Regions from separate parts of the uncultured Intestinibacter sp. genome, predicted to be linked through region 4. Evidence: riboswitches for the same ligand, from Rfam matches in the RefSeq annotation. Region 4 holds a riboswitch; each other region holds the start of a gene.
What was found. Region 4 has a riboswitch for S-adenosylmethionine ahead of RDX53_RS03765 (MetQ/NlpA family ABC transporter substrate-binding protein). Riboswitches for the same ligand answer to the same signal wherever they lie in the genome.

Region 1: another riboswitch for S-adenosylmethionine. It lies ahead of metK (methionine adenosyltransferase); the one in region 4 lies ahead of RDX53_RS03765 (MetQ/NlpA family ABC transporter substrate-binding protein).
Region 2: another riboswitch for S-adenosylmethionine. It lies ahead of RDX53_RS03570 (O-acetylhomoserine aminocarboxypropyltransferase/cysteine synthase family protein); the one in region 4 lies ahead of RDX53_RS03765 (MetQ/NlpA family ABC transporter substrate-binding protein).
Region 3: another riboswitch for S-adenosylmethionine. It lies ahead of RDX53_RS07275 (methionine ABC transporter ATP-binding protein); the one in region 4 lies ahead of RDX53_RS03765 (MetQ/NlpA family ABC transporter substrate-binding protein).

What each region holds. Positions count from the first base shown of each region.
Region 1 is NZ_CABQXJ010000008.1:12,346-15,558, forward strand. Features, by position in the region: gene RDX53_RS02720 (rod shape-determining protein) at 1-167, shown strand, start outside; gene yyaC (spore protease YyaC) at 259-768, opposite strand; SAM riboswitch class I at 960-1,062, shown strand; gene metK (methionine adenosyltransferase) at 1,260-2,450, shown strand; gene RDX53_RS02735 (ATP-dependent RecD-like DNA helicase) at 2,693-3,213, shown strand, end outside.
Region 2 is NZ_CABQXJ010000011.1:17,752-20,964, forward strand. Features, by position in the region: gene lgt (prolipoprotein diacylglyceryl transferase) at 1-44, shown strand, start outside; gene rsmH (16S rRNA (cytosine(1402)-N(4))-methyltransferase RsmH) at 101-1,036, shown strand; SAM riboswitch class I at 1,119-1,219, shown strand; gene RDX53_RS03570 (O-acetylhomoserine aminocarboxypropyltransferase/cysteine synthase family protein) at 1,427-2,713, shown strand; gene RDX53_RS03575 (MATE family efflux transporter) at 2,881-3,213, shown strand, end outside.
Region 3 is NZ_CABQXJ010000031.1:13,438-16,650, forward strand. Features, by position in the region: gene RDX53_RS07270 (methionine ABC transporter permease) at 3-668, opposite strand; gene RDX53_RS07275 (methionine ABC transporter ATP-binding protein) at 658-1,626, opposite strand; SAM riboswitch class I at 1,825-1,927, opposite strand; gene dnaK (molecular chaperone DnaK) at 2,085-3,213, opposite strand, start outside.
Region 4 is NZ_CABQXJ010000012.1:5,829-9,041, reverse strand. Features, by position in the region: gene RDX53_RS03775 (hypothetical protein) at 1-471, opposite strand, end outside; gene RDX53_RS03770 (putative ABC transporter permease) at 570-1,412, opposite strand; SAM riboswitch class I at 1,737-1,838, shown strand; gene RDX53_RS03765 (MetQ/NlpA family ABC transporter substrate-binding protein) at 1,950-2,759, shown strand; gene RDX53_RS14025 (DUF1697 domain-containing protein) at 2,988-3,179, shown strand; gene RDX53_RS14020 (DUF1697 domain-containing protein) at 3,185-3,213, shown strand, end outside.

The sequences.
Region 1 (3,213 bases), on a different contig from region 4:
TGACAGGTGGAGGAGCTATGTTAAAAGGTTTAGGCGATAGAATAGAAGAAAGTACAGGTATAAAAGTAGTATTAGCAGATGACCCACTTTCTTGTGTTGCTAAAGGAACTGGATTATCATTAGGTTCACTTGATTTATTAGAAACAGGTGGAAGCTTTAAAAAATAATCGATTAAAATAAACAGAATATTGATATAAACTAAAAAGTAGCTATTTTAAAATAATATAAAATTTATTATTTTACCATAGCTACTTTTTGTTATGTTGCAAGGAGCAGGGATAAAGCAATTGTTTCTGCTAATTCTAAAATGAAATGAAGCCTTATATTGTTAAAAGAAAATCTATTATTTTCATCTATTTTATCTACAATGCCAACGATAGAATAAGTCCCTACTTGGGGTAATTTCTTACCTACGCCCTTGCCTGGAAGTATAGGTCCTTCTCGTATTTGTATATTACCTATGTTACTTGCCGAGCCCAAACAGGCATCTATGGCTAAAAATTGGCTCGAGGAATGTTTGCTTTTAATCTGTTCGATTGATTCATAAATGTTTAAAGCATGAATAGGATTATCCAATGTACCGTAGACAGGGTATTTAAAATCACTATTTTTGAGCATAGTACCTACTAGAGGCCCTAGTGCATCTCCAATAGCACGATCTGTTCCTATACATATTATTACAGTATTATCAGAGATTATATTTTTGAGAATATTACTTAATATATGCGTGACATCTTCTCTTTTATAGTTTACTTTGGCTAAATACATAGGAGTTCCTCCCTTCTAGATAATATATGAGTTGAAAGTATGAAATAATACTATTTTTACAAGAGTTACGAAATTGTGACTATTAAAAAATAAAACAAAAACAGGGAAAGAGAATTGCAAAAATGCTTGACAATGAATCACAAAACAGGTATCATTTATAGTGTTAAATTTGAAAGAAAAATTTCTTGATTACCTTATCAAGAGAGGCTGAGGGACAGGCCCTACGAAGCCCAGCAACCACTTGAAAAAGGAAGGTGCTAAATCCTGCTAGAGAGAATTCTAGAAAGATGAGGTCGCGTATTTAAGCATACAATATCCTCTTCTACATAGAAGAGGTTTTTTAATTTATAAGAAAGTATAAAGAATTTAATTTCTTGTAAAATAAAGAATATAATCTAGAATTCCCGTGAGAAAATTTTTATTACAATAAAGATTTTCTAGGAACAAATTATGATATAAAATAAACTATAGAAATTTAAGGAGGAACTAAAATGGCAAGACATTTATTTACGTCAGAATCAGTTACTGAAGGTCATCCAGACAAGATGTGTGACCAAATATCAGATGCAATACTAGATGCATTATTAGAAAAAGATCCACAATCAAGAGTTGCTTGTGAAACTACTACTACAACTGGATTAGTATTAGTTGCAGGTGAAATAAGTACAAACGCTTATGTTGATATCCCAAAATTAGTTAGAGAAACAGTAGAAGGTATCGGATATACTAGAGCTAAATTTGGATTCGACTGCAATACTTGTGCAGTAATAACTGCTATAGATGAACAATCAGGAGACATCGCTATGGGTGTTGATGAAGGTTTAGAAAGTAAATCAGGAGAACAAACTGAAGAAGAAATAGAAAAAGTTGGTGCTGGAGACCAAGGTATAATGTTCGGTTTCGCTTGTAATGAAACAGAAGAATTAATGCCACTTCCAATATCTTTAGCTCACAAATTATCAAGAAGATTAACAGAAGTTAGAAAATCTGGATTATTAGATTACTTAAGACCAGATGGTAAAACTCAAGTAACTGTTGAATACGAAGGAAACAAAGCAGTTAGAGTTCATACTGTATTAATATCTTCTCAACATAGTGAAAGTGTTGATAACGAAACTATAAGAAGAGACTTAATAGAACACGTTATAAAAGCTGTTATACCTGCTGAATTATTAGATGAAGAAACTATGTACTACATCAACCCAACAGGTAGATTCGTTATAGGTGGACCACAAGGAGATACTGGTTTAACTGGTAGAAAAATAATAATAGATACTTACGGTGGATACTCTAGACACGGTGGTGGAGCATTCTCTGGTAAAGATCCAACAAAAGTAGATAGATCTGCTGCTTATGCTGCTAGATACGTAGCTAAAAACATAGTTGCTGCTGGACTTGCAGACAAATGTGAAATAGAATTAGCTTACGCAATCGGTGTTGCTAAACCATTATCAATATTCGTTGATACTTTCGGAACTGGAAAAGTTTCTGAAGAAGTATTAGTTGAATTAATAAACAAAAACTTCGACTTAAGACCAGGTGCTATAATAAGAGACCTTGACTTAAGAAGACCTATATACAAACAAGTTGCTGCTTACGGTCACTTCGGTAGAACTGATATAGATTTACCATGGGAAAGAACTGATAAAGCTGAAACTTTAAAAGAACAAGCTGGTATATAGTTAATTAGAACTTAATATAACTTTAAATATAAAGGACCTTGTATTATATAAATACAGGGTCTTTTTTTATTTGAAAAACTAGTATAATATTTTTATAGGTATAATTATCTACAACTTAAAATCATTATATTAAGTTATGGATAATTGACAGTGAATATAAAATGAAATATAAAAGATAATAAAATAAAGTTGAAATAAATTAATATATTAATAGGATATAAATGCAATTAGGAGTGTGTATTATGGAAAAATTAGAAGGTATGATAAGTGATATAGTTTTTAAAAATGAAGAAAATGGATACACTATAGCTTATCTTGCAAATGAGGACGAAGAGGTAACAATTGTAGGATGTATGCCGACATTATCTGTCGGTGAAAGTATAGAGGTAGAAGGTAAGTGGGTAACACATAAAACTTATGGCTCACAATTTGAAGTGACAAGTTTTATGCCTATAACACCTTCTTCTTTGGAGGGAATTTACGCTTATTTATCTTCTGGTATGATTCATGGTATAGGAGAGAAAATGGCATTGAGGATTATTGAAAAATTCGGAGTAGATACTCTAGATGTAATCCAAAACACTCCAGAGAGATTAAAAGAAGTTGAAGGAATAGGTTCAAAAAAAATAAAACAAATAACAGAGAGTTATGAAGAAAATCGAGAGCTTAGAAATATAATTATGCAGTTATCTCCTTATGGAATAACTCCTAATTACTGTTTAAAAATCTATAAAAAATATAAAGATAAAGCAATAAGTATCAT
Region 2 (3,213 bases), on a different contig from region 4:
GTGTTGTACTAAATTATGTATTAGCAAAAAAATCTAATAGATAACATTAATATAAAAAATACGACAGTTAGAGATTTTACAGAAAGGAAGTGAATTTTTTATGGAATTCCATCACGTATCTGTACTTTTAGATGAATGTATAGAAAATTTAAATATAAAAGAAGACGGTGTATATGTAGACTGTACAATGGGTGGTGCAGGACACTCAAAAGAAATCGTAAAAAGACTTTCAAAAGACGGACTTTTTATAGGGTTTGACCAAGATAAAAATGCAATAGCTACTGCAAAAGAGAGATTAGCAGAGTATTCTGATAGAGTTAGATTTATTCACAGCAATTTTTCAAATATAAAAGAAGAATTAGAAAAAATAGGTGTATATAAGATAGATGGAGTACTAGCTGACTTAGGAGTTTCTTCTCATCAATTAGACGAAGCTGATAGAGGTTTCTCATATATGCACGATGCTCCTTTAGATATGAGAATGGATATTAGAAAGCCATTTTCTGCTTATGATGTAGTAAATACATACTCAGAAGAGCAACTTGCAAAAATAATAAAAGATTATGGTGAAGACAATTGGGCGAAGAGAATAGCTAAATTTATAGTTGAAGCTAGAGATGAAAAGCCAATCGAAAAAACAGGTGAATTAGTTGATGTAATAAAAAAAGCTATCCCTAAAAAAGCTAGAATAGATGGACCACATCCAGCTAAAAGAACTTTCCAAGCTATACGTATAGAAGTAAATAATGAGCTTGGAGTTATAAACAAAATGATAGACGATGCTGTTTCTATGATGAATAAAGGGGGAAGGATATGTATAATTACATTCCACTCTTTAGAAGATAGAATAGTAAAAAATGAATTTAAAGAATTATCGCTTAGCTGTGTTTGTCCACCAGAACTTCCAATTTGTCAGTGTGATAAAGTTTCTGAAGTTAAAGTTATAACTAGAAAACCAATACTTCCAAGCAAAGAAGAAGTTGAGGCAAATCCTCGTTCAAGAAGTGCAAAACTTAGAGTAGCTGAGAAAAAATAATAAATTAGAAAAATATGTAAAAAATATTGTTTAAAATATACTTTAGGTATATAATTATAAATATCAATCTTAACTAAATAAATTCTTATCAAGAGTGATGGAGGGAATAGGCCCTGAGAAGTCCAGCAACCTATATTAGATAGGTGCTAAATCCTACTTATGTTTTCATAAGAAAGATAAGAGAGAATGAGAAATAAAGCTCTTTTATCGTAAGGTAAAAGAGCTTTTTATAGTATATAGGAAATTATATTACTTTATATTTGGCGATAAGTATAATTTTTTAAATATGCTATAAATAATTTTTATCTTTAAAAAAATTTAAAGATATTTTTATATGTTTAATATAAACATTTTACTTGTATTTAACAATAATATATTCGGAGGGATAACATGACAGAAAGAAAACTAGGTTTTAGTACATTACAAATTCATGGGGGACAAGAACCAGATTCAGCGACAGGTTCTAGATCAGTACCAATTTATCAAACAACATCATATTGTTTTGAAAGTGTGAAGTATGGTGCTGATTTATTCGCATTAAAACAAGAGGGGCATATATATTCAAGAATATCAAATCCAACTGTTCAAGTATTTGAAGATAGAATGGCATTACTTGAAGGTGGAGTAGGTGCAGTAGCATTTTCTTCAGGAATGGGGGCTATAAATGCAGCTATACTTAATATAATACAGGCAGGGGATGAAATAGTAGCAGCACCAACTTTATATGGAGGAACATATAATTTACTTTCAAATATGCTTCCTAAATTCGGTATAAAGGTTCATTTTGTAGACCCAGATGATCCAGAGAGTTTTAGAAAAGCAATAAATGATAAGACTAGACTTGTTTATGCTGAGACAATAGGAAATCCAGGGATAAATTTAATCGATATAGAAGCTATAGCAGATATTGCTCATGAAAACAAAATACCATTTATGCTAGACAATACTTTTGGAACACCTTATTTAATAAAAGTATTTGAACATGGTGTAGATATTGTAGTACATTCAGCAACTAAATTTATAGGTGGTCATGGAACTACTTTAGGTGGGGTTGTTGTTGATAGTGGTAATTTTGATTGGATAGGAAGTGGAAAGTTCCCTTGTTTGACAGAGCCAGATATGTCTTATAATGGTCTTAATTATGCAAAAGATGTTGGAGCTGCGGCTTATGCGACTAAATTAAAAGTTCAATGGTTGAGAGATTCAGGAGCTTGTTTAAGTCCATTTAATGCATTTATGTTATTACAAGGTTTAGAAACAATGTCGCTTAGAATAGAAAGACATATAAGCAATACAAAAGCTATAACTGAGTTTTTAAATAATCACCCTCAAGTTGCATGGGTTAATTATCCAGGGCTTGAAGGCAACAAATATTATGAATTAGGGCAAAAATATCTTCCAAAAGGTGCAGGTTCAATATTTACATTTGGCATAAAAGGTGGGCTTGAAGCAGGCAAGAAATTTATAGAAAGTCTTAAAATATTCTCTCACCTTGCAAATGTAGCAGATGCTAAATCTTTAGTTATACATCCTGCAAGTACTACACATGCTCAACTGAATGAAGAAGAACAAGAATCAGCAGGTGTTAGACCTGACATGATAAGAATGTCAGTTGGTATAGAAGATATAAATGATTTACTTTGGGATATAGACCAAGCTCTAAAAGCAACTTTATAAGAATTGTTGTAAGAAAATACCAATAGGTATATAATTTAAATAAGAGAGTAGTTATTGATGTATATTACATTTTTAGCTACTCTTTATAATTTAAAATAGTAAAAATTAATATTATGTATTTTAAAATATCTATATATTTTAAAATCTTTGTGAAAGAAGGGGTTTGAGTGGAGGCAAGTCAGAATAAAGTCAATTATTTATTTTCTAATTCAGACTTAAGAAAATTGATAGGACCATTAATTGTGGAACAGTTACTTTTAATAGTCGTTGGTTTAGTAGATTCAATTATGGTTGCAAGCGTAGGGGAAGCGGCAGTATCAGCAGTATCTTTAGTAGATACTATTATGGTATTAATAACCCAAGTATTTATTGCATTAGGTACTGGTGGAGCTGTAGTTGCAGGTCAATTTTTAGGTCAAAAAAATGAAGAAAAGTCATGTGAAGCATCAGATCAATTAATGTTATTTTTATTAGTAAGTTCTATAGGAATTATGATTTTG
Region 3 (3,213 bases), on a different contig from region 4:
TGTTATTTTAATTTTTTATATACATAGTCACCTAGCATTTGTATAGCTTGTACTATTATGATTAATGTGATTACAACGTATACCATAACTGCTGTATCGAATCTTTGGTGTCCGTATACTAATGCTACCTTACCAAGACCACCAGCACCAACAGTACCTGCCATTGCTGTATATCCTAATATTGATATTATTGAAAGTGTAATTCCTGATACTATAGAAGGCATTGCTTCTTTTATCATAACTTTAAATATTATTTGTGTTTTTGTTGCTCCAAAAGATTTTGCTGCTTCTATTAATCCTTCATCAACTTCATTTAATGCGCTTTCAATTATTCTCGCTATAAATGGTGCTGCACCTATAGTTATTGGAACTATTGCTGCTGTCTCACCTATACTTGTTCCGATTAAGAATCTAGTAAATGGTATTAAAGCTACTAATAATATGATGAATGGGAAACTTCTAACTATGTTTACCACAAATCCTACTACTGAATATACATATTTATTTGGTTTTAATCCTTTTGGTTTAGTAAGTACTAATATTATTGCTAATATAAATCCTAAAATTGTAGCGATTATAGTCGGTACAATTATCATATACATTGTTTGTAAAAATGCTTCTCCCAGTATGTCAGTTAAATACTGATATAATGTCGTTTTAGTTGTCATTTTTTATCTCCTCCCATTTAATATTTTTCTCATCAAGATATCTCTTAACTGCATTTGCATAGTGGTCTTTTACTGTTATTATTAAAGATCCAAGGACATCTTCTCTGAATTTTTCTAGTTTTCCATAACTTATATTAAAATCGAAATCTAATGTTCTCGCCATATTTGTTATTATATTTTGGTTTGCAATTTCTTTAGGGAATATTATTTTTATATTTGTTCCTTCTGGAAGAACTATTTGTTCATCTCCTATTAATGCTTTTAATCCTTCTGTATTATTTAAGAATAAATCTTCAGTATCTTCTATTTCTAGAACTTTACCGCCTTCCATAACTGCAACCTTTGTACAAATTTGTTTTACAACTTCCATTTGGTGAGTTACAAGGATTATTGTTATGTTTAGTTTTTCATTTATATCTTGTAATAAAGCTAATATTGATTTTGTTGTATTTGGGTCTAATGCTGAAGTTGCTTCATCACAAAGTAAAACTTTTGGTTCAAGCGCTAATGCTCTTGCTATTGCAACCCTTTGTTTTTGACCACCACTTAGGTTTCTAGGTTTCGCATCTCTTTTATCTGCTAGTCCTACTAATTCAAGTAAATTCATAACCCTTTTTTCAATTTCTGCTTTTGAATATTTAAAACATTCTAGAGGTAATGCAACATTTTCAAATACTGTTTTTCTCTCTAATAGTGAGAAATGTTGGAATATCATTCCTAAGTTTTTTCTAAGTTCCCTTATTTCTTTTTCGGTTAAATCTTTTACTTCTTGTCCTTCTACTGTAAGACTTCCATCTCTATAATCTTCAAGTCCATTTATACATCTTAGTAATGTTGATTTACCAGCACCACTATGTCCGATAATTCCAAAAATTTCACCTTTTGAAATTTCCACATCTACATTTTTTAGGATTTGTACATCTCCATAATATTTATTAAGATTTTTTATCTTTATCATTAAGTTTCTTCCTTTCCTTAAATATATAAAATTATTATTTTATTATAGTGATTTTATATATTTTATAAAATTTTTATATCAACGTAAACTTATATCTTTTTCATTATTTGATAATATTTATATATTTTTATTTTAAGTTTAATCATTTTAAGTATAAAAAAAGCCTAAGTATAAACTTAGGCAATTGTAATCAGCTTATACTCATCTTTCAACTTAAAAGTTGCAGGATTTAGCACCATATATTTTAAATATTGGTTGCCGGGTTTCACAGGGCCAGTCCCTCCACCACTCTTGATAAGAGTTTGTTCACTTGTTATGCTATTAATAATATATGAGTATAAGATAATTGTCAATAGATTTTTCGACATTTTATTTTGATTTTTAAAATATTCATTTCATCTATTATTCGTATTTAAATTAATTTATAGTTGATATATTAAATCTAAATATATATTTTGTTATATAATCTCTCTTGCACTATTTTCTAAATCGTCTTTTACTTGTCTAATTTCACTTATCTTTGTATTGTTGATTTTATCTGGTTTTGCTTTTCTAACTAATCTTTTTAGATTTCTTAAATTGCCTTTTATTTCAGACTTTTTACTTCTGTCTAAACCAGATTTTGAAGTATCAAGACCTTGCTCTACTTTATAAACAAGTGACTCAGCATCATTTATTATATCAATGTATTCTTTCTTTTTATTATCTTCTGATTCATAAGATTGTGCATCTCTTATTGCTTTTTCTATATCTTCGTCTGATAAGTTTGAACTTGCCGTTATTGTTATACTTTGGCTGTTTCCTGTTTTAAGGTCTTTAGCTGATACATTTAGTATTCCATTTGCATCTATTTCAAAAGTAACTTCAATTTGAGGAATACCCCTCATAGCTCTCTTTATTCCTTTTAATTTAAATTCGCCGATCATTTTGTTGTCTTTAGCAAATTTTCTCTCACCTTGTAATACTTTTATATCTACAGATGTTTGGAAATTTGCTGCTGTAGTAAATATTTGACTGTATTTTGTAGGAATAGTAGAGTTTCTTTCTATAAGTCTTGTCGATACTCCTCCCATAGTCTCAATTGAAAGAGATAATGGAGTTACATCAAGCAGTAAAACCTCATTTAAACTTGGGTCTCCTGATAATTTTCCACCTTGGATAGCGGCACCTAATGCAACACACTCATCTGGATTTAAGTTTTTACTAGGCTCTCTTCCTGTTATTTGTTTTACTTTTTCTTGGACAGCTTTAATTCTTGTTGAACCTCCAACTAATAATACCTTGCTAATTTCACTTGTCGATACACCAGCATCATTTAGGGCATTTTTCACAGGTATAACAGTTCTTTCAACTAAATCATAAGTAAGCTCGTCAAATTTAGCCCTAGTAAGTGTTATATCCATATGTTTTGGTCCGTCTTTTCCAACTGCTATAAATGGCAGATTTATATTAGTTGTCATAGCTGTTGAAAGTTCTTTTTTTGCTTTTTCAGCTTCTTCTCTAACCCTTTGAACTGCTACAATATCTTTAGTTAAGTCAATTCCTTCATTTTTCTTAAATTCTGATATTAGATAATCAGATACTTGC
Region 4 (3,213 bases):
TAAATTTGAAAAATCATTTATTGTGTCATTTAATCTAGCTCCATTAAATTTACTAGATATAACTTTAATATATTGATTTGCATCATCTCTAGCTATACAATAGCCATTATTCGACATTATAAAATAGTCGCCACCTACATAAGTATTTAAGACCATATACGCTGTATTTGGCAGATATGTTGAATTTACTGCAGTATCGTAATCTATATTTTCTTGGTACATATTATATAAAACTGATGATATAATAACTTCTTCTGAAGATATATCTATTTTTTCTTTTACAGTATTTTGTGTAGAGCCTGATTGATTATCACTGCTAGATAAGTCGTTATCACTACCTGCTAAATTTTCATTGTCGTTTATCTCTGAAGAAGTATTCGTATTAAAATTTTCTCTCGAACTCAAGCTGTTTTCACACCCTATTGTAATTAATCCTATGCATATAATAAGTGTAAAAATTAATTTTTTCATTTTATTTCTCCCCTTCATTTCTTATAAATTATACCCTTTTTAAATATATCTTATTTCTATCTAAATAGATATATTCCCTCGTATTTATAGTATAAGATTTATTTATTTTTTTCTCTAAGCATCTTTTTAATATATTGAAAATGTGCATCTCTTTTTTTATTTCCTGAAGATCTCATATTGGGGAATGCATTTATCAATCTTCTGTGTATAAATGCCTTTTGTTTTAAAGAACTAAATTTAAATTGTATATCATCAATTTTATCTTGTATTGCTAAATCGCCGTATTTTGATGAAGCCATTTTTAATTTCTGAGCGACTTCTTCTGGACTTTTCTTTAATTTACTTAAAAACTCATCATCTTCATATAATTTAAATTTTGAATGTATTTTCTTCATATCATCTACAAGCATTGTCAGTGAATCTACTTTTAATGTCAATGTTCCTAATGCCCTTGCTGTAACTATTAAATCACTAATCATAGTGATAATAGCGAAAATTAAAAGCACATACAACACTGTAGTATTCATTTTTTCTAAATTATTTATAATAAATGGATGCAAAAATTCAACAACAAATACACTCATAATTCCAAACATAGTAGAATTTAATAAACAAACCTTGCCATTTATATTGCATTTATGATTTGAATAATCCCACCATTTTGCATGAAATAACTTTTCTAGTATAGTTGCTGTTATATATTCAAGCATAGATGTCAAAATCATTCCCGATATAAATACACCTATCATGCTATCTCTATAAGACCAGCACCCAATAATTATAATCAACGCTCCTACACCATAAACTGGGCATACTGGTCCATTCAAAAATCCTCTATTTATCACCTTTTTCTGTAGACAAGAACAGTATATACTCTCGCAAACCCAGCCTAAAAATGAATATATAAAAAAATACAACATGTAATTATACACTATACTCATAAACTCCTCCTTAATATTTATTTATATTCTACCTTATAATTATTAACTCTTCATTACTTTTTACAATTTTTAGAAATAAACAATATTTTAATTATACTATATAAATACATGTTTATATTAAATTATGATAATTCTGCCTGAATTTTTTTTCTTTTTCTCCAACTATAATAACCATATAAATCATTTATAAGAAATACTAAAAAACAAACAACTATCGAAATATAAATAAATTATTTTTAAATTTAAGATTTTTTCAAATATTTCCAAAAAACCAGTTGACTTTTCAAAATATTTGTAATATACTTCATAACATAAATTAAATAAGTCTTATCAAGAGCGGTGGAGGGACTGGCCCTATGAAACCCGGCAACCAATATAATTTATATATGGTGCTAAATCCTGCAGCATTGTGCTGAAAGATAAGTATAAACTGATAACGTGGTCTGAGTTTATACTCAGACCTTTTTTAGTTTTTAAATTCTTTATATAAGAAGATAGACTTATTTAAAAAATTACAACAAGGGGGTATTTCTTATTATGAAGAAATCAAAAAAAATTATATCTATTGTATTATGCTTATTAGCAGTATTATCACTTTCAGTAGGTTGCTCTAAATCAGATGCCGAAGACAAAGTAATTAAAGTGGGAGCAACTCAAGTTCCTGGTGGAGATTTATTTGAGTATTTAAAAGACGATATTGAAAAAGAAGGTTACGAACTTAAAATAACAATATTTGATGATTACAACCTTCCAAATGAAGCTTTAGACAACGGTGAAATCGATGCAAACTTATTCCAACATGAGCCATATTTAAATAAAGCAAAAGAAGAAAAAGGTTATAAATTATCACCAGTAGTTGGTTTATATGAATCTCCATTATACGTATATTCTTATAAAATAAAATCTATTGATGATTTAAAAGCAGGCGACAAATTTGCTCTTCCAGATGATCCAACAAATGGCTCAAGAGCTCTTAAATATCTACAAGATGAGCTAGGTTTAATAAAATTAAAAGATGGTGTTGAAAATCCTGGAGTTAAAGATATAGTTGAAAATCCTAAAAAAATCGAGTTTATCGAAGCAAATGCAGCTCAACTTCCATCTCTTTTAAGTGATGTAACTTGCGCATTTATAAATGGTAACTACGCTGTTGCAGCTAACTTAGATGCTAATAAAGACAGTATCTACTGCCCAAAATTAGATGGAACTTATACAAATATACTCGTAAGTAGAACTGATGATGTAGATAGTGAAAAAATTCAAGTTCTTAAAAAAGTTTTAACTAGTGAAAAATCTAAAAAATTCTTAGAAGAACATTATAAAGGTGTTATAGTACCTGTATTTTAGACAAGAAAACCTCGCACAAAATGCGAGGTTTTTTTATTGTATTTCATTTTTATGAAATAGCCTTCATTAAATATATTTTAGTGTTAAAATATTAATAAGATAAATTATAAAAAACAAATCGTTCTTAAATATAAATACGCCAGTCTCTTAGAAAGACACTTAATCATTTGTCATACGCTATGTCTTAAAGAAATATTTAAATTATAATTATGGAGATAAAATTGTTATATGAACAGATATATTGCTTTATTAAGAGGAATAAATATAAGCAGAAAAAATAAGATAGCTATGTCTGAATTAAAAGAAGGATTTATTAAACTTCATTTTACAGATGTTTCTACATATCTCAATAGTGGTAATGTTATTTTTTCAAGTGATATTGATGATAAAAATATTCTTTCAGTCTTTCAGATAATATAAAATCCATGATAAAAGACAGATTTGATTTAGACAT